Moorella thermoacetica: one gene and its partner. The protein of the gene in region 1 interacts with the protein of each later gene in a pairwise test. Links are inferred from orthologs where the notes say so. Each region holds a gene or a part of one and is shown in the gene's direction. Other genes may lie near its edges. The genes, in order: leuS and ligA.

Region 1 (12,185 bases):
TGGACAGATCCGCCAGTAATTGATAAAATAACTTCATAGGGAATCTGGAGGAAATGATGAATTTAGTTACCCGTCCCGGACGGGTAGGGATTATGGGCGGGACCTTCGATCCCATCCATTACGGTCACCTAGTGACTGCGGAAGCGGCTCGCTGGGAGTTCGCCCTGCAAAAGGTGATCTTTGTCCCATCCGGGCGCCCTCCCCATAAAAAGGACTACCCGGTCACCGACGCGGAATACCGTTACCAGATGACCCTGCTGGCTACAGCCAGTAATCCGTATTTCGAGGTATCCCGGAGCGAGATTGATCGGGAGGGTTTTTCCTACACCGTCGACACAGTTGCTGAGTTCCGGCGGGAGTACGGCCCTGAAGTCCAGCTTTACTTTATTACCGGTGCCGACGCAATCCTGGAAATCTTGACGTGGAAGGATGTCGACACGCTCCTGCGTGAGTGTCATTTTATTGCTGCCACGCGACCTGGTTTTCAGTTGAACCGGCTCGAGGAATCCAGGCCCCAGTTACCGGTCGAGGGTAGGCACCGTATTCATCTCATCGAAGTCCCGGCTCTGGCCATTTCTTCTACTGACATTCGCTGGCGGGTAAAAAACAACAAACCTATAAAATACCTGCTGCCGGAAGCAGTAGAAGAGTATATCCGCTCCCGGGGATTATACCGGCCCCGGTTAGATGGTGTATACGAAAAGGGCTAGGACTATATACTACTAAATAACATCTAAGAAGAGGTGAAAGGCATTGGTGCGTACCCTGTATGTGGGTAACCTTCCCTGGGCTACCAGTGAGGAAGAACTGGCGAGGGCCTTTGCTTCCCACGGCGAAGTGTTGAGCGCACGTATTATCACCGATCGCCAGACTGGCCGGTCGCGGGGCTTTGGCTTCGTAGAAGTAAACGATGCCGACGCAGATCAGATGATCGCCGCCATGAACGGGGCCGAACTGGGCGGGCGTATCCTTACCGTCAACGAAGCTCGGGCTCGTTCCTAGGCCCATACTGCCCGGGCGTATTGAACCTCCTATTAATATAATAGGGGGTTTTTGTTAAGCATCAGGGCGGAGGGAAGAAAGAAAGTGGAATAGGAACAATGGCTAACTATCAGGAGATTTTAGCTGCCAGGTTATCAGAAAAGCGTTATCTGCATAGCCTGGGAGTAGCCGGTACAGCTGCCCGGCTGGCAAGCAAAAATAAGGTCGATCCGGAGCAGGCCCGCCTGGCGGGCCTGTTACACGATTATGCCCGGGATTTACCTCCTGGGGAGCTCCTGACCCTGGCCGCAGGGGCCGGACTGATAACCTGCGAACTGGAAAGACGGCTCCCCATTTTGCTCCATGGCCCTGTTGGCGCTTTACTTATCAAACAGGACCTGGGCATAAAAGATCGGGCGGTTCTCCAGGCCGTCGCCCGGCATACGGTAGGAGCCGTAGCCATGACGGCCCTGGATAAGATTATTTACCTGGCGGATGTTATTGAACCGGAACGCCGTTTTCCCGGGGTGGAAGAACTGCGCCGGCTGGCAGCCGCAGATTTAAATGCGGCCCTGCTGAAAGCCTTTGAAACCAGTATTCTTTACCTCGTGGGCAAAGGCCAACCCCTCCACCCGGTCACCATCGAGGCCCGAAACTATCTCCTCCTGTCCGGCCAGGAGGAAACCAGCGCCTGAAAGTAATCTTTCCACCCTAATTCATATGCGGACGGGCCGCTTATGACGGCCAGCAATCGCCAGCAAAAGAAAGAAAATCTGGCATGGAGTTAATATAGTTCAAACCAGCCCCCAGGAAACCAACTAATAGCCTAAATTGTAGAACCCTATTTACGTAGGAGGCTAAAATTTATGGATGCAGGCCGGGTAGCCCAGCTGGCGGCCCAGGCGGTGCTGGAGAAAAAAGGAATTGATCCGGTTATCCTTGACCTGCAGGGCATAACCCTCATTGCCGACTATTTCGTCATCGCCAGCGGTACCTCCACCGTCCAGGTTCAGGCCATAGCCGGCCGGGTCGAAGAGATCCTGGACGCAGCCGGGGTGGAACTCCTCCACCGGGAAGGCCTGGAGGCGGCTCGATGGGTATTGCTGGATTATGGTGCCGTAGTAGTCCATATCTTTCTCGAAGAAGAGCGCCGGTTCTACGACCTGGAGCGCCTCTGGGGCGATGCCCGGAGAGTAGCCATAGAGAGCCCTTGAGTCTGGTAGTATGGAGTGACATTTATGGAAGCACGCTATAACTTCAAAGAGATCGAACCCAAATGGCAACGCCGCTGGGAGGCCAGCGACCTGTACCGGGTAACGGAGGATCCCGATAAGCCCAAATTTTACTGCCTGGAGATGTTCCCCTACCCTTCTGGCAACTTGCACATGGGGCACGTCCGGAACTATTCCATCGGTGATGTAGTGGCCAGGGTCAAGCGGATGCGGGGTTATAACGTCCTCCATCCCATGGGATGGGATGCCTTTGGCCTGCCGGCGGAAAACGCCGCCATCCACCGGGGCATCCCGCCGGCGGAGTGGACCTGGAGCAATATTGCCAACATGCGCCGCCAGCTCCATGCCATGGGCATCAGCTACGACTGGGACCGGGAGGTGGCCACCTGCCACCCCAACTACTACCGCTGGACTCAGTGGCTTTTTCTGCAAATGTATAAACACGGCCTGGCCTACCGCAAGAAGGCTGCTGTCAACTGGTGCCCCTCCTGCGCTACCGTCCTCGCCAACGAACAGGTGGTAGACGGGGCCTGCGAGCGCTGCCATACCCCGGTAATGCGTAAAGACCTGGAGCAGTGGTTCTTCCGCATTACCGATTATGCCGATCGCCTGCTGGAGGATTTGAAAAAGCTCCCGGGCTGGCCGGATAAGGTAAAGATCATGCAGGAGAACTGGATTGGCAAGAGTTCCGGTGCGGAAGTAGTCTTCCGGGTGGAGGGTAGCGGCGAAGAGATTCCTGTTTTCACCACGCGACCCGACACCTTGTACGGCGTTACCTACCTGGTCCTGGCGCCCGAACACCCCCTGGTGGAGAAGTTAACCGCCGGGACGCCCTATGAGGGGCCGGTGGAGGAATTCGTCCAGGCGGCGCGCTATTTGAGCGCCCTGGATCGCACCGCCACGGAAAAGGAAAAGGAAGGTCTTTTTACAGGTGCCTATGCCATTAACCCGGTAAATAACGAACGGGTGCCCATCTGGATTGCTAACTATGTCCTCATGGAATATGGTACCGGTGCCGTCATGGGGGTACCGGCCCATGACCAGCGGGACTTTGAATTTGCTCGCAAATACGACCTGCCTGTAAAGGTCGTTATCCGGCCCGCCAGTTCGGAGTTGCCGGCCGGAGAGCTTGCAGCGGCCTATGTAGAAGACGGCATTATGGTGAATTCGGGTCCCTTTAATGGCCTGCCCAACCGGGAGGGTATTCAGAAGGTTACTGAATACCTGGAGAGTATCGGCAGGGGCAGGGCCAGGGTGAACTACCGCCTGCGGGACTGGCTCATTTCCCGCCAGCGTTACTGGGGCGCCCCCATACCCATGATCTACTGCGACCAGTGCGGTATTGTGCCGGTACCGGAGGAAGACCTGCCGGTTATCCTGCCCGAAGGAGTGGAATTCAGACCCACAGGGGAATCGCCCTTAACCTATTGCCCGGAGTTTGTTAATACCACCTGTCCCCGGTGTGGCGGCCCGGCCCGGCGGGAAACGGACACCATGGACACCTTCGTCTGTTCTTCCTGGTACTTCCTGCGCTATACCAGTCCCCACAGCCAGGATCGGGCCTTTGAGAGGGATAAAGTCGACTACTGGATGAACGTGGACCAGTATATCGGCGGGGTGGAGCACGCCATCCTCCATTTGATGTACGCCCGTTTCTTCACCAAGGCCCTCCATGATTTCGGCCTGGTAGGGGTGGAGGAGCCCTTCCAGAACCTCCTGACCCAGGGAATGGTCCTTAAGGACGGCAGCAAGATGTCCAAGTCCAAAGGCAATATCGTCAGTCCTGAGGAGATAATCAATCGTTACGGGGCGGATACGGCCCGCCTCTTTATCCTCTTTGCCGCCCCGCCGGAGCGGGACCTGGAGTGGAGCGACCAGGGAGTGGAGGGTTGCTACCGCTTCTTAAACCGGGTCTGGCGCCTGGTAGGTTCCTACGCTGACGCAGTCCGCAGGGCGGGAGGCAGCCTGGAAATCAGGAGCCATGCTGACCGGGAGCTCTGGCGCCTCCTCCACGCCACCATCAAGAAAGTTACTGAGGATGTGGAGGAACGCTTTAACTTTAATACGGCCATCAGCGCTATTATGGAACTGGTCAATGGCTGTTATCGTTACCAGGACACTGTTCCGGAAGAGGAGCAGAATCTGGTTCTCATGGGAGAGGTCTTGCGCAAGCTGGTAACCCTGCTGGCTCCCTTTGCCCCCCATATTACTGAGGAACTCTGGCAGGGCCTAGGTGGACAGGAAAGCGTTCACCGGGAATCCTGGCCCCAGTACGACCCTGAGGCCCTGGTGGAAGAGGAGATCACTCTAGTAATCCAGATTAACGGTAAGGTAAAAGACCGGATGCAGGTGCCGGCAGGTTTGGCCAGGGAGAAAATCGAGGAACTCGTCCTGAACCGGGATAAGGTGGCAGCCCTGCTGGCCGGACAGCAGGTGGTAAAGGTCATTGTTGTCCCTGATAAACTTGTCAATGTGGTAGCTCGCCGGGCCAGTTGATGGACATCTAAACCTGTTGAACCTGGGGGCCTTCCAAATCGGGGTAATTTCTGCAGGACAGAGACTGTACCCCCGCGACAGCCGCCAGGGATCATCGGCGACCCTGACCGGGAGTTGGAGCCTAAGGGCAAAAAAGTCATCCACCTGGGATAACAGGGCCCCGCTCCAGGTCAGGGTAACCCCCTGGTGGACAAGATTCACTATCCAGGGGGGCGATGTTTTTTTATTATGGAATTGGCCCGAAAATTGTATTCTCAGAGAAGGGACAGGTGGAGATGAGCATTAAAAGAGTTGCGGTATTAACCTTGCTTCTTTGCGGCTCTTTTTTGCCCCTCGGGGGGGTGGCATGGGCGGCGACAGGAAACGAGCTGGGTAAAATGTTACCTTTATGGAGCGTATTACCCTTTGTAGGGATGCTCCTGTCCATTGCCATCTGGCCGCTGGTCAACGCCTCCTGGTGGGAGCACAACATGGGGAAGGTAAGCTTGTTCTGGTCCCTGGTTTTCTTTGTACCGTTCTTAATTGCCTTCGGGAGCGGTACGGCCTTTACCCAGGCAGTGGAAGTGTATCTCCTGGATTACCTGCCCTTTATCATCCTTCTCTTCGGTCTCTTCGTAGTGGCAGGGGGAATCATTCTTCGTGGTACCCTGCGGGGTAATCCGGGTGTGAACGTCCTGCTCCTGCTGGTGGGCACGATCCTCTCAAGCTGGATTGGGACCACCGGAGCCAGCATGCTCATGATCCGGCCGGTTATCCGGGCCAACGAGTGGCGGCGTTACAAGGCCCACATAATCATCTTTTTTATCTTCCTCATTTCCAATATCGGCGGGGCCCTCACCCCCGTAGGCGACCCGCCCCTGTTCCTGGGTTATTTACGGGGGGTGCCCTTCTTCTGGACCATGAGGTTAATCCTGCCCATGGGATTTAATGTACTAATCCTCCTCACCCTTTACTACTTCCTGGATAGTTACTTTTACCGTAAAGAAAAGGTGCCCCGGGCAAAGGGCGGGCAGGACCCCTTGCGGGTAGAGGGTTTACAGAATCTTATTTACCTGGGTATCATTGTCGGCGCTGTTATTTTAAGTAGTATCCTGGCCAAGAACCCGGCCTTTGCCGACCAGCAAACCGGGAACCTTTACGGCATTACTATCTTCCGCCACGGCGAAGAAGCAGTGGTGCTGCCCTACACCAACATAATCCGCGACCTGGCCATTCTCCTGGCGGCTTTCCTGTCATGGAAGACTACTTCTATGGATATTCGTAAAGATAATCGCTTTACCTGGGGTCCCATCAAGGAAGTAGCCATCCTTTTTGCCGGTATCTTTATGACCATGATTCCGGCCCTGGCCATCCTCCACGCCCGCGGCGCGGAACTGGGCTTAACTCACCCGGCCCAATTTTTCTGGGCCACGGGAGCCCTTTCCAGCTTCCTGGATAACGCCCCGACGTACCTGGTATTCCTGACCACCGCTACCAGCCTGGGGGCAACCACCGGGGTGCCTACCACCCTGGGTGTCGTGGCTCCCAAGATGCTCCTGGCCATATCCTGCGGCGCCGTGTTTATGGGTGCCAATACTTATATCGGTAATGCCCCCAACTTTATGGTGCGGTCAATAGCGGAAGAGAATAATATTCGCATGCCCAGCTTTTTCGGCTACATGGGCTGGTCGATAGGGATTTTAATTCCTTTATTTATCCTGGACACCTTGATTTTCTTCCGTTAAAGGGCCGCCCCGGGGCGGCCTTCCATCATTCGCCGGGATCCAATCCCGGCGAAAATTATGTCGTCGCTGGCAGGAAGATGGCCTTTTGAGTCGTAATTAATTCCAGGAAGAAATTTCTTCCGGGGTGATGCAGCATGTGGGAGTGGGACAGGCGCGTACGCTGGCTGGCAGCAGCCCTGGCGGTGGCTCTCATCTTCGGAGCCGGCATCCAGTATGGTAGCTGGCGGGAACGGCAGGCGGCAGCAGACCTGCCCCGGGTGATACCAGGGGAGCAGGCCGGGGCTCCTGGGAACAGCAGTAATGGCGCTGGCCAGGGACAGGCGGCCGCCAATAATCCGGCTACCATTCAGGTCCATGTGGCCGGGGCAGTAAAAATGCCGGGCGTTTACGAGCTCCCAGCCGGTGCCAGGGTCAATGAGGCCATCCACCTGGCCGGCGTGCTCCCGGAAGCGAACCCCAACGCCCTGAACCTGGCCGCTCCTTTAAGTGATGGCCAGCAGGTAATCGTACCCCGCCAGGGAGAGGAAGCAAGGGTAAATGCCCCGGCCGGCGCTGCCACCGGCCCGGGAGCGGCCCCGGGGAACCCAGCTGGCAGCTCTTCGTCCAGGACCGGGGGCAAGGTAAATATCAACACCGCCGGTCTGGCCGAGTTGGACAGCCTGCCGGGGATTGGCCCGACCCTGGCCCAGCGCATTCTCGACTACCGGACCCAGAAGGGTCCCTTCCGCACCATTGAAGACCTGCAAAATGTCTCCGGTATCGGTGCCAAAAAGTTTGCCGATCTCAAGGACCTGATCACCGTAAATTAAATAATTAATTACCTGACGGAGCCTATAGGACCTTGACACCCGCCAAGGGCCAAGATAAACTTGGTCTGTAGTGCTTACCAGTAAAGGAGCGCATGGATAATGACTGTTTTGCAGGCCATAGTCCTGGGCCTCGTCCAGGGGGTGGGTGAGTTTTTACCCATCTCCAGTTCCGCCCACCTGATTTTAACGCCCTGGTTTTTCCGCTGGCCCGACCCGGGGTTGACCTTTGACGTCGCCCTGCACCTTGGTACCCTGATTGCCGTGGTAGCCTATTTCTGGCGGGATATAATCGAACTGGTCCTCAGCGGCCTGGGCCAACCCCGGAGCCAGGACGGCCGCCTGTTCTGGTATTTAATCGTCGCTTCTATCCCCGGGGCCATCTTTGGTGTGCTTTTTGAAAAACAGGCGGAGACCATTTTCCGCTCGCCCCTCCTCATTGCCCTGACCCTTACCCTCATGGGCCTCGGCCTCTGGTGGGCCGACAGGGTGGGCCGCAAGAGGAGACAGCTGGACGACGTCAACCTCTTTGACGGTATCATAGTCGGTATCTCCCAGGCCCTGGCAATCATTCCCGGCGTTTCTCGTTCCGGCATTACCATGACGGCCGGGCTCCTCACAGGCATGGAACGGGAGACAGCCGCCCGTTTTTCCTTCCTCATGTCTGTTCCTATCATCGCCGGGGCGGCGCTTTTAAAGTTAAAAGAGTTACCCCTGCACGAAGTCAATCTGGCCTTTATCGCCGGTGTCCTGACAGCCGCTGTTGTCGGTTTCCTGGCCATCAAGTTTTTGCTCCAGTACCTCCGCCGCGGCAGCTATCTCCTGTTTACTGGCTACCGCATCTTGCTGGCCGCCCTGATCGTGGCGGTTTTCTGGCTTCGCCGTTAAACTTGCGGGGACGTTCATGGCGATCGCGTAATCAGAGCCTGAAGGTAATCTGTACCAGCGGGCCGGGGGCAAAAAAGGTCGCAGGATAAGAAAAAATTGCGGGCTAGAAAAAATATTGAGCAGGAAAATACCGGTCGAGGGCGAAATTTGTTCCATCCAGGAGAAAAAGGGGAGGTTCGCCAAATGGTGGCTAATGATGCCTATGCCGAACAGTTACGTTTCCTGACCCTCAGCGAGGCTGAACTCGGCCTTATGGAGGCTGAAAAGGAGATCTTTATCAAAGAGGCTGATGCAGTAGTCAAGACCTTCTACGATCACCTCTTACAGTACCCCTACCTGGAGAACATGATTAAACAACATAGCACCCTCGAACGGCTGACCCAGACCCAGAAGGCTTACTTCATCAGCCTGACCGCGCCGCGCATAGACGGGGAGTACATATCCGGCCGCCTGCGCATTGGAAAGAAACACCAGAAAATTGGCCTCTATCCCAAGTGGTACCTGGGGGCCTACCGGATTTATCTTAGCGAGATCCGCCGCGTTATCTGGCACTATCATGCCGACGATCCAGATTTATGTTTGCGCCTGCTGGAGGCCTTTACCAAACGGATTATTTTTGATATGCAGCTGGCCATCGAAAACTACATCATCGACCAGCTTCAGCAGCTTGGCCACTTCCAGGATGAGATTGCTGCCGTGGCCAAGATTATCGGCGATATTGCCGAACAGACCAAGATTCTATCCCTTAACGCCTCCATCGAGGCCGCCCGGGCCGGGGAGCACGGCCGCACCTTTTCTGTCGTCGCCCAGGCGGTACGGGACCTGGCAGCCAGGACGTCCCAGTCCGCCAGGGATATCACCCAGAAGGTCCAGGAAAACCACCGCCTCCTGGCGCGCATGCAACAAACAGGGAAGGAGTAGTTTTTATAACTTCGCACTGTCATAAGCACCCGCGTACCCCGCAGGCTGGCGGTGGGAAGGGGGGATAGCTTCTTGACCGGTCCGGGGACCGGTTTTTTACACCTCCGGGGGAATTGCTCCTTTGATCAATTAGTGGAGGTAGATAGAGCCTTTGCAGTGGGTAGAAGTGGAGGTGCTGACCACCGCGGAAGCGGTGGAAGCCGTGGCCGTGATCCTGGAGGATTACGGGGCCACAGGGGTGGTCATTGAGGATAGTGCCGACCTTACCCGCAAATGGGAAGATCGTTACGGAGAGATCTATGCCCTTGACCCGGCTAATTATCCCGCGTCCGGGGTACGCGTCAGGGCCTACCTTCCCGTGGTTTCCTGGCAGGAAGAAAGGGCCGGGGAGATTCAGACCAGGGTAAAGGCCCTGGCAGCAGTGGGCCTGGACCCGGGAGCTGCGACTGTCAGGTACCGCTTGGCCAGGGAAGAGGAGTGGGCCTACGGATGGCAGAAATACTACCACCCGGTGCGGGTAACGAAGGGGTTGACCATCAAGCCTACCTGGGAAGAATATACTCCTTCCCCCGGGGAAACAGTTATCGAGATAGATCCCGGCATGGCCTTTGGTACGGGTACCCACCCGACAACTATCCTCAGCCTCCAGGCCCTGGAGCGGGTCCTCAAGCCCGGGGCCAGGGTCGTCGATGTCGGCTGCGGTACAGGGATTCTAGCCCTGGCCGCCGCTAAAATGGGTGCTGGTGCGGTGCTGGCCCTTGATCTGGACCCGGTGGCGGTGGCGGTAGCCCGGAAAAATATCGCCCGTAACGGTGCCGCAGACAAAGTCACCGTCAGGAATAACGACCTGCTTGCCGGTTTGGAAGGCCCCTTTGACCTGGTCGTGGCCAATATTCTGGCGGAAGTTATTCTTAAAATGATCCCGGATGCCGGCAGGGTATTGCCAGCCGGGGGAACCCTTATCGCCTCCGGCATCTCCAGGGGTAAAGCCGGGGTTGTTGAGGACGCGTTGCTGGCTAACGGGTTTGCCGTCGAGGACACCCTGACCTCAGGGGAGTGGGTCACATTTATTGTCCGGAACCTATTGCCGGACCCTGTCGAATGTTAATCCCAGTTCTGGAATTATGGCTCAGGTATTGCGGTAGGAGGCTTTAAGTTATGGCAACAAAGAAAAACCGTTCCTTGCTGGAGATCATTCCTAAGTACTTTACATTATGGGTGATAGTTTTTGCCGCCCTGGCCCTGCTCAGCCCCAACTCCTTTCAATTCCTTGGCAAATATATTTCTTATCTCCTGGGCGTGGTCATGCTGGGCATGGGCATGACCCTGACTATGGGGGATTTTGCCGGGGTTCTGCAGCAGCCATTAAATGTGGTAGTTGGTGTGGCCCTCCAGTTTATCATTATGCCCTTGCTGGGCTTTGCCATTGCTACCATATTACGATTGCCACCGGAGCTGGCCGCCGGGGTGGTACTGGTGGGGTGCGTCCCTTCCGGGACGGCCTCCAACGTGATGACCTTTATTGCTCAAGGAGACGTAGCCCTGTCGGTAACCATATCTTCGATCACGACCCTGATAGCACCTTTTATTACTCCGTACCTTTACTTGCTCCTGGGCGGGAAGTTTATTCCCGTAGAACCCCTGGCCCTGCTTATTGACATCGCCAAGATTGTCCTGCTGCCGATTATTATCGGCCTGGTCATCAGGCAGGTGCTGGGCAATGAACGGGCCAGGGTGGTTAACCAGGTAATGCCCTCAGTTTCCGTCATCGCCATCGTGATAATTATCGCCGCTGTGGTGGCCGGTAGCGCCGCCAAACTCGTCAACGTCGCCGGCGCTGTGATCCTCGCCGTAATCCTCCATAATGGATTGGGTTTCCTCATGGCCTATTTTGTCGCTAGATACCTCTGCCGCATGACCGAGGCCCAGGCCCGGGCCGTTTCCTTCGAAGTGGGTATGCAGAACTCTGGCCTGGGGGCGGCCCTGGCCATGAAGTTCCTTACCCCGGTGGCGGCTTTGCCCAGCGCCATCTTCAGTGTCTGGCACAACTTGAGCGGTTCCTTCCTGGCTAATTTCTGGGCCCGGCGCGCGCCGGCACCGGCCGCCCGGCTGGCCAGGAGGTAGGAGATCAGAAGGGCAATATCTTTACGGGCGGGCAGGAATCTTTTCCCTGACTGGCGAAGTTTAACCCATGCGTGATCGACCGCTCCTCTGGGTTACCGTAGCCTATATAGTCGGCCTGTTGCTGGCGCGCTTTCAGGAGGGGGCGGCAGGAGCGGTAGCGCCGGGGGATACCGCGGTGCTGCTCTCTCCCCTGGTCATAGCCTTGGCCCTCTGGGCCCTGGCCTACCTCTTCTGGCGGCCGCCGCAACGGCCCGCCTGGATGTACTTGCTCCTGGCCGGATTTGTGGCCATGGGTTTTTTTATTAGTACCTGGGACAACTGCCTTCACCAGAGTCAACTTGCGGGCGATCGCGACACCTATCTCGACCTCACCGGGATGGTGACAGGGGAACCGCAGCTTTATCCCGACCGGGTCGTTTATACCCTGGCGGCCCGGGAGGTCAGTCAGGGCGCATATAGTAAAAAGATAAAAGAAAACGTCCAGGTAGTTATCTACCGGCGGGATAGAAACAAAAGCCTGCCCCGGTACCATTACGGCGACGTTCTCCGCGTCCACGGCCAGCTCACAGCGCCACCGCCGGCCCGCAACCCCGGCGAGTTTGACTATCGCGCCTACCTCGCCCGACGCTATATTTATAACCGCATGTTGCTCAATGACCCCCGGGCCATAGTCAAGCTGGAAAAAGAGGCAGGTAACCCCCTGGTACGCCTGGCCCTGGCAGCCAAAGGCAGGGTAAAAACGGCTATTGCAGCCGCCCTGCCACCGCGCCAGGCGGGGATTCTTGCCGCCCTTCTCTTCGGCGACGTCGAGGAATTAACGGATCAGGACAGCGACACCTTTAAAAACCTGGGGGTTTTCCATTTCTTCGCCGTCAGCGGCTCCAACACGGCCCTGGTTTTACTTATAGTCATGGCTATAGCCGGCCTCCTGGGTCTAAGAGCAGAGACAGCGGTGGCCCTGGGGCTGGCCGGTCTGATCTTTTATGCCGCTGTCACCGGTTTCACACCCTCGG
Region 2 (11,987 bases), 1.5 Mb from region 1 along the record:
CCGGCAGGGGCACCGGTATCGCCGGCCGTTTTAATCCCCATCTCCGCTTCCAGGGTGCTTTTCGTTACATTGAGGATGTTGTCGGCTGTGGTGATGCCCATATCAGCATAGCTGAGGAAGGTGCGAATCCTCTCGATCCAGCCCTGGAGCTGGGCCAGGAACTGGTCAATACTACCATTCAGGAGGGCTTCCTGGAACAGGGCCTGGCTGCGGGCAGCCAGGGTCAGGGGCTCTCCCCGGGGCCGGGGATCGCCTGCGGCTCCTTCCTGTCCAGGTTCATCACTGCTGTCCTTAAAGAAGCCGAAGGTGCCTTCCGTCTCCTGCTGGCTACTGCTGACTTCAAGGAGGCAGGAGTCTACTTCCGGTTTTTCTTGACCTGGCGGGTCGTTGCTTAACCGGGCTTCCATCTTTTTAAGCCGGGTTTCCATCAGTTTCACCCCTCATTTTTCAACCTGCTGCATTATATGCATTACCTTCCTGGAAGGGGAAAAAGAAGGCCGTTTCCTTGCAGGTTTTTTGGCTGCCGGGGCGAATATAACCAGGGCTTAGGAGTGTGAAGGTATTGGCAGATTTTATGGCTTTACTCAATGGTCCCCAGCAGGAGGCCGTCAAGCACCGGGGCACACCCCTCCTGGTCCTGGCCGGAGCCGGCAGCGGCAAGACCCGGGTCCTTACTTACCGGGTGGCCGCCCTGATTCAGGAAGGTGTTCGCCCGGAAAACATCCTCGCGGTTACCTTTACCAATAAAGCGGCCCAGGAAATGAAAGAACGCCTGGAGGGCCTGGTAGGGGAGGCGGCCCGGGGCCTCTGGGTCAGCACCTTCCATTCAGCCTGTGTCCGCATTCTGCGGCGGGAGGCCCACCTCCTTGGTTATCGGCCGAATTTTGTCATCTACGATACCGACGATCAGCAGGCGGCCCTTAAAGAGGTCTTAAAAGAGTTAGACCTGGATGATAAAAAATATCCGCCTCGTTCCCTGGCTCAGGTCATTAGCATGGCCAAGAACGACCTTAAGACACCGGAGCGTTTCCTGGACGGCGCGGCCACCTTCCGGGAGCAACAGCAGGGGCAGATTTACCGCCGTTATCAGGAGAAGCTGCGGGAATTAAACGCCATGGACTTTGACGATCTTATCATGCAAACGGTCTTTCTCTGGCAGCAGAATCCCCTGGTATTACGTTACTACCAGCAGCGCTGGCAGCATATCCTGGTGGACGAATACCAGGATACCAACCACGCCCAGTACATCCTGGTGCGTCTCCTTGCCGGTAAAGGGGACAACCTCTGTGTCGTCGGCGACCCGGATCAGGGTATCTACGGCTGGCGGGGAGCTGATATCGGTAACATACTGGCCTTTGAGGAGGACTTCCCCCGGGCCCGGGTGATTCTCCTGGAAGAAAACTACCGGTCCACCCGGCCCATCCTCCAGGCCGCCAATGCCGTTATCCAGCATAATGAGGGGCGCCGGGAGAAACGCCTCTGGACACGGCGGCGGGAAGGAGAGCTGTTGCACCTGTACCGGGCGACTGACGAGCGGGATGAGGGGCGGTTTATCGCCGGCGAGGTTTACCGCCGGCACCAGCAGGAGGGGCGGCCCTTCAGCGACTTTGCCGTCCTCTACCGCACCCATGCCCAGTCGCGGGCCCTGGAAGAGGCCTTTATCCAGGCCGGTGTCCCCTACGAGATTGTCGGCGGCCTGAAGTTCTACCAGCGCAAGGAGATTAAGGATATCCTGGCCTATCTGCGGGTAATTGCCAACCCGGACGATAGCCTCAGCCTGTTGCGGATTATCAACGTCCCCCGGCGGGGTATCGGCGAGGCCACCCTGGCCAGGCTGGAAGCCGCCGCTACCAGTGAGGGGGAGAGCCTTTACCGGGTCCTGGAGCGGGTGGACACCATCCCCGGCATCCCGGCCCGGGGCCGGCAGGCACTGCGGGAACTGGTGGAAATGCTGGATAACCTTCGCCAGCAGCAGGAAAAAATAACGGTGACGGACCTGGTGGCTACCATCTTGCAAGAGACGGGTTATCAAGCAGAACTGGAGGCGGAGCGGACTCCTGAGGCCCAGGCCCGGCTGGAGAACTTGAAGGAATTCCAGACGGTGACCCGGAGCTACGACCAGGGGGCTCCGGAATCATCCCTGGGAGATTTCCTGACCCAGGTAGCCCTGGTGGCGGAGAGTGACACCTATAGCGGCAATGCCGCGGTGGCCTTAATGACCATGCATACGGCCAAGGGACTGGAATTCCCGGTGGTCTTCCTGGCCGGCCTAGAAGAGGGGGTTTTCCCCCATTTTCGCTCCCTGGACGACCCGGCGGAGATGGAAGAAGAACGGCGACTCTGCTATGTGGGCATGACCAGGGCCAGGGAGGTCCTGTATCTCACCCATGCCTGGACGCGTAACCTTTACGGTAGCACCATGAGCAATCCTCCCTCCCGGTTTCTGGATGAGATACCGGCCGACTTGATCCAGGGCGAAGGAACCGGCCTGCGGTCCGGGGTCCTTAGCCGGACCAGTGAGGAACGGGATGACCGGGGCCGATCAACCCGGCGCCAGCCGGCACCGGCAAGGAGCACCCGGGCCTCCTGGCAGGTGGGGGACAAGGTCCAGCATGACGCCTGGGGCCTGGGCGTCATAGTAAAGATCAGCGGCGAAGGCGATGATGCCATCATCAGCGTCGCCTTTCCCGGGCGGGGCATCAAGCAACTGGCCCTCCGCTACGCCCCGATTAGGAAGGCTTAAGTACGCGTAACCCTATGGGAGCTCTTTATGGAGACGCGCCGCTGCTATCCTGGGAAGTTCAGTTTTCAGGAGTTGGCAGAGAGCCGTTGGGTAACTATTTGCGTGGTGGGACATAGCAGCGGCTGCACAGGAAATATTATCTCCGGGGGAATAGGTATGGATTTAGCTGCTGCCCGGCAACGGGTGGAAGAATTGCGACGCCTGATCGAAGAACATAACTACCGCTACTACGTCCTCGACCAACCCTCGATCAGCGACCGGGAATACGACGCCCTGATGCAGGAACTCATAGCCCTGGAGGAGGCTTACCCCGAACTCCGGACCCCGGACTCCCCCAGCCAGCGGGTAGGGGGTGCACCCCGGGAAGAGTTCAACCAGGTGCGCCATCCCCAGGTACTGCTGAGCCTCAACGACGCCTTTAATGAAGGCGACCTGCTGGAGTTTGACCGTCGCGTCCGGGATTTGGCGGGCCGCCCGGTGGAATACGTCATCGAGGCTAAAATTGACGGCCTGGCTGTAGCCCTCACCTACAGGGACGGCCTTTTTACCCTGGGCGCCACCCGGGGAGACGGCCAGGTGGGAGAGGAGGTCACTGCGAATCTCAAAACCATTCCCGCCCTGCCCCTGCGCCTGCGCCGGCCACTGCCTTTTCTCGTGGTCCGAGGGGAGGTCTACATGCCCAAGGTCGCCTTTACCGCCCTGAATGCCGCCCGGGAGGAAGCCGGGGAACCCCTCTTTGCCAACCCCCGTAACGCGGCCGCCGGTTCACTGCGCCAGCTGGACCCGAAAATAACGGCCAGTCGCAGCTTGAGCCTCTTTGTTTATCAGGTAATCAGCCTTACCGGGGCGGAAGTTGCCACCCAGGCCGGGGCCCTGGACTTCCTGGCGGAGCTGGGCTTTCCCGTCAACCCTTACCGGGTCGTGGCCCCGGACATTCAGGCCGTCCTGGAGGAGGTAAAAGCCTGGACGCCGGAAAGGCGGGCGAGTTTACCCTATGAAATCGACGGCCTGGTCATCAAGGTCAACGACCTGGCCCTTCATTCCATCCTGGGGGCGACGGCCAAAGCCCCCCGTTGGGCTATGGCCTATAAATTCCCGGCTGAACAGGCCACCGCCAGGGTGGAGGGGATTATCCTGCGGGTCGGGCGCACGGGGGTTCTGACCCCCACGGCCGTCCTCACCCCGGTCCGCCTGGCCGGAACCACCGTTAGCCGGGCCACTTTACATAATGAAGATTATATCCGGGAGAAGGACATTCGCATCGGCGATACAGTCATTGTTCAGAAGGCCGGCGATATCATCCCGGAGGTGGTGGCTGTTATACCGGAGCGGCGTACCGGGTCGGAAGAGGTCTTTACCATGCCGGAGCGCTGCCCGGCCTGCGGGGCTGCGGTAGTGCGGCCGCCGGGGGAGGCGGCCCACCGCTGCACCGGCGGTCTGGCCTGTCCGGCCCAGGTCCTGGAGGGGATTATCCACTTCGCTTCCCGGGGGGCCATGGACATCCAGGGCCTGGGTCCGGCCATCGTGGCCCAGCTCCTGGAAGCCGGCCTCATCCACGACGCCGCCGATCTCTATTATTTAAAGGAAGAAGACCTGTTAAAACTGGAGCGCTTCGGCCAGCAGTCGGCCAGCAATCTTCTGGCAGCCATTGCTGCCAGTAAAAAGCAACCCCTGGAACGCCTCATCTTTGCCCTGGGTATCCGTAACGTCGGTCAGCGGGCGGCCCGGGTCCTGGCCGATCATTTCGGTTCCCTGGATAAACTGGCCGCGGCCACGGTAGAGGAATTGACCGCCCTGCCCGATATCGGCCCCCGTATTGCCGAGAATATCCGGGAGTTTTTTGGCGAACCCCGGAACCGGGCCGTACTGGAAAAGCTTAAAAAGGCCGGGGTGCGGCTGGAGGCTTTGAATGCAGCAGCCCCGGCCGGACCCTTAACCGGCAAGGTCTTTGTCCTCACCGGCACCTTGCCGGGTATGACCCGCCAGGAAGCGGAGGAACTGATCACCAGGGCGGGGGGTAAAGTCAGCAGCAGTGTGAGCCGGAAAACAGACTATGTAGTCGCCGGTGAAAAACCTGGCTCCAAGTTAGACCGTGCCCGGGAACTGGGAGTGCCGGTAATCAACGCGGATGGGTTGCGACAACTCTTGCGCCAGTAATCCTTTTGGGAGGCCCCGCGTTTGTTGCTTTATGCCGGCATACTCTTCGGCGGCGTCCATTTCACCGAGCGTTAGGTAAAGGGGCGGGGAGATGCAGCAAAAATGGTATCTAAAAGATCGGGTAATACCCTTAACGAGGAACCACGTTGGAAACAAGCCTGGTTGATGCCACCTGACAATGTATAATATAATGTATATACGAAGGGGGCGATAGGCATGGAAAGGATGATCCGTAAACAACTATATCTAAGTCCTGATCAAAACTTTATTCTCAAAGAGACCGCCAGGGAAATGGGGATAACGGAAGCGGAATTAGTCCGCCGGGCTATTGATAGGCATATTGATACTTTTAAGTGGCAAAAGAAAGACAGTAAAGCTTGGGATAAGGAAAGAGAGTTTATCCAACAATGGATTAAACAAGGGCCGGTTAATGGCAAGCGCACATGGAAGCGTGAAGACCTGTATGAGCGCTAAAATATTTGTTGATACCAATGTAATGGTCTATGCCTATGATCGTTCCGAACCAGAAAAACAAGAAAAAGCCTTACAGGTACTTGAGTTTTTAGCAAAGAGAAGAATTGGCGCCATTAGTGCCCAGGTGCTAGCTGAATTTTTTGTGACCGTCACCCGTAAAATACAGCAACCCCTAACAGCAGAACTGGCTTATCAGCGGGTCCAAAACTACCTTGCTTCCTGGACGGTTCTTGATTTGACAGGCTTAATTATTATTGAAGCGTCCCGGGGTGTTCGCGAATATCAGCTATCTTATTGGGATGCCCAAATTTGGGCAACGGCCCGCTTAAACCAAATTAATATTGTTTTGAGTGAAGACTTTAATCCGGGTTCTACTTTGGAGGGCGTTTCTTTTGTTAACCCGTTTGACGGGGATTTTAGCCTGGAATCCGTGATCTAAATCTCCATCTTCTTGGTAGACGGGTTAAAGCAGCTATTGCGCCGCTAACGATTGGCCGCTAAAGATGGGGGGGGGTTAGAGAATGATACCCATAAGGATTTTCGCCGTTTTACCCTTCCTGGTGGCCCTGTTTTTCGCCGTAACCGGTTTGTTCCAGTGGCTCTATCACTATGCCGGAGGTGTTTAATTTAAAAAAGGTCACTTTCTGGCAGGCCCTGTGGTTGTTGCTTATTCTCGGTATTCTTTTCGGCGGTGCATGACGACGGCTCAACATTGCCGTCAGCCAGCCTCTTTGCTATAATTAGGCAGAAAGTACGCTGGAAAAGGTGGTTAAAGTATGCCCATTAGCACTGCAGAAGTCGAGCATGTGGCCCTGCTGGCCCGTCTGAAGCTCTCTCCGGAGGAAAAGACGGCCTATACCGAGCAGCTCAATGCCATCCTGGAGTATATGGATAAATTAAACGCCCTGGATACCAGGGACGTGGAACCCACCGCCCACGTCCTGCCCCTGCGCAACGTCTTTCGCGACGATTGTGCCCGGCCCGGACTGCCCCGGGAGAAAGCCCTGCAGGGGGCTCCCGAAGTTAGCGAAGGCCAGTTTAAAGTACCGCGGGTAGTATAGGCCGGGAGGTAGAAAAGATGGAATTATATTACTTAACAGCCCATGAATTGAGCGACCTGTTGAACCGTAAGGAAATCAGCTCCGAAGAAGCCACGGCGGCCATCATTGACCGGATTGAAGCCGTCGACGGCCGGGTCCAGGCTTATCTAACCCGGACGGCGGAACAGGCCCTGGAAGAGGCCCGGGCTGTGGATGCCGCCCGGGCCCGGGGTGAAACCCTGGGACCCCTGGCCGGGGTGCCCATGGCCCTGAAGGACAATCTCTGTACGGAGGGGGTGCGGACCACCTGTTCGTCCCGGATGCTGGCAGACTGGGTGCCTCCCTATGACGCCACCGTGGTCCGGCGTCTTAAAGAGGCCGGGGCGGTGATGCTGGGCAAGCTCAATATGGACGAGTTCGCCATGGGTTCTTCCACGGAGAATTCCAGTTTCTTCCCCACCCGGAATCCCTGGGACCTGGAGCGGGTGCCGGGAGGTTCCAGCGGCGGCGCCGTGGCGGCGGTGGCTGCCGGCGAAGCCTATTTCGCCTTAGGGTCGGATACGGGCGGTTCCATCCGCCAGCCGGCTTCCTTCTGTGGCGTCGTGGGGATGAAGCCCACCTACGGCCGGGTATCCCGTTACGGCCTGGTGGCCTTCGCCTCCTCCCTGGACCAGATCGGCCCCATTACCCGCGACGTCACCGATTGCGCCCTGGTCCTGGAGGCCATTGCCGGGCATGACCCCCTGGATTCTACGTCCGCCGATCTGCCGGTGCCCGATTACCGGTCGGCCCTGAAGCCGGAAGTGAAAGGCCTGAAGATAGGCGTTCCGCGGGAGTATTTCGGCGCTGGCATGGAACCGGAGGTGGCGGCCATTGTCCGGCGGGCTATTGCCAAACTGGAGGAACTGGGAGCCGTTTGTGAGGAAACCTCCCTGCCCCATACCGAGTACGCCCTGCCGGCCTATTACCTGGTGGCCCCGGCCGAGGCCTCGTCCAACCTGGCCCGTTATGACGGCGTCAGTTACGGCCTGCGGGTGCCGGGCAAGGATATTATCGAGATGTACATGAATACCCGCAGCCAGGGTTTCGGCCCCGAGGTCAAACGGCGGATTATGCTCGGCACCTATGCCTTGAGCTCGGGCTACTATGATGCCTATTACCTGAAGGCCCTTAAGGTACGAACCCTTATCCGCCGGGACTTTGAAACGGCCTTCGAGAAATACGATCTCCTGGCCACGCCTACCTCCCCGACGGTGGCCTTCCGCCTGGGTGAAAAGGCGGGAGACCCCCTGGCCATGTACCTGTCCGACCTGTGTACCATCCCTATTAACATGGCCGGGCTACCGGCCCTGTCTTTGCCCTGCGGTTTCAGCCAGGGACTACCCGTCGGCCTGCAGCTGATTGGTCGGCCCTTTGCCGAGGCCACCCTGTTGCAGGCAGCTTATGCCTTTGAACAGAGTACGGAATACCACCGGCGGCGGCCGGAACTGGGGGTGGCGTAATGGAATACGAAGCTGTAATCGGCCTGGAAGTCCATGCGGAACTGAAGACGGCTTCCAAGGCTTTCTGTAGCTGTAGTACGGCCTTTGGCGGCGAGCCCAATACCCACGTCTGCCCTGTTTGCCTGGGGCTGCCCGGGGTATTGCCGGTTATTAACCGCCAGGTGGTTGAGTTCGGTCTGAAAACGGCCCTGGCCCTCAACTGCCGGGTGGCGCCCTTCTGTAAATTCGACCGCAAGAACTACTACTACCCCGATCTCCCCAAGAACTACCAGATTTCCCAGTACGACCTGCCCCTGGCTACCGGCGGCTACCTGAAGATCAACGTCGACGGCCAGGAGCGGGTAATCGGTATCACCCGGGTGCATATGGAAGAAGACGCCGGCAAACTCGTCCACGTGGACGGACCCGGCGGGGGTTACTCCCTGGTGGACTACAACCGCACCGGCGTACCCCTGCTGGAAATCGTCTCCGAGCCGGACCTGCGCTCTCCGGCGGAGGCCCGGGCTTATATGGAAAAGCTCAGGGCCATCCTCCAGTACCTGGACGTTTCCGACTGCAAGATGGAAGAGGGATCCTTGCGCTGCGACGCCAATGTCTCGGTGCGGCCCCGGGGTTCTCAAACCTTCGGCACCAAGACGGAAGTAAAGAATATGAACTCCTTCCGCGCCCTGCAGCGGGCCCTGGAGTACGAGATTGAGCGCCAGATTGCCATTCTGGAGGGCGGCGGCCGGGTCGAGCAGGCGACCATGGCGTGGGATGAAAGCCGCGGGGTAACAACCGTTATGCGGACCAAGGAGCAGGCCCACGACTACCGCTACTTCCCGGAACCGGACCTGGTACCCCTGGAAATCGACGCCGCCTGGATCGAACGGGTACGCCGGGAGCTTCCGGAGCTGCCCGATGCCCGTTGCCGGCGTTTAATGGATACCTTCGGCCTGCCGGCCTACGATGCCGGGGTGATAACCAGCTCCCGGGACCTGGCCGACTACTTCGACCGGGTAGTGGCCCGGTATCCCGATGCCAAGGTTGTCAGCAACTGGATCATGGGCGACTTCTTACGGCTGTTAAACGCCCGGAACCTTGAGCCCGGCCAGGCGCCGGTACCACCCGAGGAACTGGCAGACCTCCTTGAGTTGCAGAAGGAAGGCACCATCAGCGGTAAGATCGCCAAGCAGGTCCTGGAGGAGATGTTTGCCAGCGGCAAAGGCGCCCGCCAGATTGTCCAGGAAAGGGGCCTGGTCCAGATCAGCGACACCGCCGCCCTGGGGAAGATTGTCGACGAGGTGCTGGCAGCCAATCCCAACGTGGTGGAGGACTACCGCAACGGCAAGGAAAAGGCTCTGGGCTTTCTGGTGGGCCAGGTAATGAAGGCGACAGGGGGGAAAGCCAACCCCGGCCTGGTGAACAAGCTCCTTAAGGAAAGGTTATAGGGAGGCCTGCCCTTGTTTGCCGGCGTACTTTTTGATTTTGACGGCACCCTGGTGGATACTTCCGAGCTGGTTATCAAGTCCTTCCAGCATACCCTGGCGCCCTACCTGGGCCGGGTGGTGGCCCCGAAGGAGGTTTACCCTTACTTTGGTGTTACCTTGAAGGAGGGCCTGGCCGCTTTCATGCCCGACCACCTGGACGAGATGCTCCATGAGTATCGTCGTTATAGTGCCGCGCACTTTGATGACCTGGTCCGGCCCTGTCCTGGGGTCCGTGAGGGTTTGCAACGATTGCAGCAGGCCGGTATTAAACTTGGAGTAGTCACTTCTCGATTACGTGATACTACCCTCTACGGTCTGGAACTCTGTGGCTTGACTTCTTTTTTCCCGGTGATCGTTGCCGCCGAGGACGTAACCAGCCACAAGCCGGGCCCGGAGCCTGTCCGTTACGGCCTGGAACTCCTGGGAGTGGAGGCGGGGGCGGCAGCCATGATCGGCGACAGTCCTCACGATATCCAGGCGGCCCGGGCAGCGGGCGTCACCAGCGTGGCCGCCGGCTGGAGCAGGGTGCCCCGGGACCAGATCCTGGCCGCCGGCCCGGAGGTACTGGTGGCCAGCATGACTGAGTTTGTCGATTTCTGCCTGGACGGTCCTAAGGGGGGGAGGCTGGCTCAGAATGGGTAAACTGGCTTTTTTCCAGGAGCTGCTTGCGGCCCTGGAAGAACAGCGACCAGCGGTAGCGGCTACAGTGGTCAAGGTAGAAGGAGAGGTCCCTGGTATGGCGGTCGGTTCTCACTTCCTCTGGATGCCTGACGGCCGCTACGAAGGGCCGGGAGCAGCCGTCCTGGAGGAGACCCTGGGCGAGGTGGCGCCAGAGGTCCTGGCCGGGCACCAGCCCCGGCTGGAAACCGTGAAGGTTAAAGGTGGTAACATCACCCTTTTCCTGGAGCCGGTGCTTCCTGAACCCCGGATTTTAATCCTTGGCGGCGGCCATGTAGGCCAGCAGGTGGCGGCAGCGGCCAAACTGGTAGGTTACCGGGTAACGGTGGTGGACGACCGGCCCGATTTTGCCAACAAGGCTTTATTTCCGGCTGCTGATCGGATCATCTGCGCTCCCTTTACCACCGCTCTCCAGGAGATCGAGATCAATCCATCTACATTTATCGTCATTGTCACCCGGGGCCACCGCTATGACTATGAGTGCCTGCGGGCGGTCATCCAGGCCCCGGCGGCTTATATCGGCATGATTGGCAGCCGGCGCCGGGTCCAGGGGGTAAGGGAACGCCTGCTGGAGGAGGGGGTCGATCCGCAGGCACTGGCGAGGGTCCATGCTCCCATAGGCCTGGATATCGGCGCCGAGACCCCTGCCGAGATCGCTATCAGTATCCTGGCGGAGATTATCCGGGTGTACCGCCGGGGAGTTTAGATATTGCCGCCAGTCATGAGCTGGCGGTAATTTTTTAACCATCGGGTTACTTCTGCTAGCCTTTGCTTACTTGCTCATGTTTATGACCGCCCAAGCAAGAAAAAATGGATTAAAATCTCCTGAAAAAGGAGGAAAAAGTGTTAGCTGCGTTGTAATTATCTTTAATGACTTGCAGCAGCCTAAAGCAGGGGGGCGAAGGATATGGACCGGGAGCTTATCGGTGAAGTCATTAAGTCATTGCAACAGGGTAAGCGCTGCGCCCTGGCGACCATTATCCAGGTTAAGGGTTCGGCCCCCAGGGAAGCTGGTACCAGGATGCTTATCAGCGCCGATGGCCATATCCAGGGTACAGTGGGCGGTGGTTGCGCCGAAGCGGCCATTCGCCAGCGGGCTCTAATGGTCCTGGACAGGGGGCGCCCGGAGATTTATCACCTGGACCTGACGGCCGACACGGCCGAAGACGAAGGCATGGTCTGTGGCGGCGTCATGGACGTATTTATTGAACCATTGGAGGTAATAGGGGAGTGCTAGGGAAAAAGATACGCCAATTGCGCCGGGAGCGGGGGATGAGCCTTAAGGATGTGGCCGAAAAAACGGGCCTGACTTCTAGCTTCCTGAGCCAGGTTGAACGGGACCTTGCAGACCCGTCAATCACATCCCTGCGTAAGATTGCCGAGGCCCTGGATATTCCGATCTTTTATTTTCTCTTAAACCCTGAGGATCATAGCCCGGTGGTCAGGAAAGACCAGCGCAAGGTCCTGCGCTTTCCCCAGTCCCACCTGACCTATGAACTGCTGTCTCCGGATCTGAACCGCAATATGGAGGTTATGATGGCCCGCCTGGAACCGGGGGCGGCCAGCTGTGACGAGCCCCTGGCCCATCCGGGGGAGGAGTGCATCGTCGTGCTCCAGGGGGTTATGGAAATAGATATCGGTGGCGAGGTTTTCCGGGTAGAAACGGGGGATAGTATCTACTATTACGCCTCAATCCCCCATAAACTCTGGAGCGTTGGCGAGGAAGAACTGGTCTTTATTTCCGCTATTACCCCGCCGCAATTCTAGGGGAAGGACTTGTATCTCAATGCAACTGCGCCAGGCTTTAGATTTACAAGCCAAGGAGATTATTACCATGGTGGGGGCCGGGGGTAAGACTTCGGCCCTTATTTGTTTGGCCCGGGAGCTGGCGGCCGCCGGGAAACGGGTAATTGTAGCCCCTACC

The links.
Region 2: the proteins of leuS (region 1) and ligA interact in binary tests that used the Escherichia coli proteins (3 or more experiments, as listed by UniProt). The link is inferred for Moorella thermoacetica from one-to-one orthologs.

Annotation. Positions count from the first base shown.
Region 1 is NZ_CP012369.1:501,316-513,500, forward strand. Bases 1,824-4,964 are described here. They hold leuS (leucine--tRNA ligase), read left to right. Parts: upstream 1,824-2,219; coding sequence 2,220-4,709; downstream 4,710-4,964. Other genes in these bases: rsfS (ribosome silencing factor), read left to right, coding at 1,848-2,195. In the rest of the region: MOTHE_RS02495 (glutamate-5-semialdehyde dehydrogenase), read left to right, coding at 1-19; nadD (nicotinate-nucleotide adenylyltransferase), read left to right, coding at 57-710; MOTHE_RS02505 (RNA recognition motif domain-containing protein), read left to right, coding at 757-1,002; bis(5'-nucleosyl)-tetraphosphatase (symmetrical) YqeK, read left to right, coding at 1,101-1,676; MOTHE_RS02525 (sodium:proton antiporter), read left to right, coding at 4,985-6,433; MOTHE_RS02530 (ComEA family DNA-binding protein), read left to right, coding at 6,568-7,242; undecaprenyl-diphosphatase UppP, read left to right, coding at 7,342-8,127; MOTHE_RS14070 (globin-coupled sensor protein), read left to right, coding at 8,311-9,048; prmA (50S ribosomal protein L11 methyltransferase), read left to right, coding at 9,200-10,156; MOTHE_RS02550 (bile acid:sodium symporter family protein), read left to right, coding at 10,207-11,172; MOTHE_RS02555 (DNA internalization-related competence protein ComEC/Rec2), read left to right, coding at 11,240-12,185.
Region 2 is NZ_CP012369.1:1,986,597-1,998,583, reverse strand. The notes cover bases 2,457-5,399. They hold ligA (NAD-dependent DNA ligase LigA), read left to right. Parts: upstream 2,457-2,899; coding sequence 2,900-4,900; downstream 4,901-5,399. Other genes in these bases: MOTHE_RS09925 (PIN domain-containing protein), read left to right, coding at 5,352-5,399; MOTHE_RS09930 (ribbon-helix-helix domain-containing protein), read left to right, coding at 5,117-5,374; pcrA (DNA helicase PcrA), read left to right, coding at 2,457-2,743. Also shown: MOTHE_RS09945 (hypothetical protein), read right to left, coding at 1-437; more of pcrA, read left to right, coding at 575-2,456; more of MOTHE_RS09925, read left to right, coding at 5,400-5,813; Asp-tRNA(Asn)/Glu-tRNA(Gln) amidotransferase subunit GatC, read left to right, coding at 6,151-6,435; Asp-tRNA(Asn)/Glu-tRNA(Gln) amidotransferase subunit GatA, read left to right, coding at 6,453-7,916; Asp-tRNA(Asn)/Glu-tRNA(Gln) amidotransferase subunit GatB, read left to right, coding at 7,916-9,346; MOTHE_RS09905 (HAD family hydrolase), read left to right, coding at 9,359-10,027; MOTHE_RS09900 (XdhC family protein), read left to right, coding at 10,020-10,769; MOTHE_RS09895 (XdhC family protein), read left to right, coding at 10,971-11,300; MOTHE_RS09890 (helix-turn-helix domain-containing protein), read left to right, coding at 11,294-11,830; mocA (molybdenum cofactor cytidylyltransferase), read left to right, coding at 11,850-11,987. UniProt on the Escherichia coli protein: DNA ligase that catalyzes the formation of phosphodiester linkages between 5'-phosphoryl and 3'-hydroxyl groups in double-stranded DNA using NAD as a coenzyme and as the energy source for the reaction.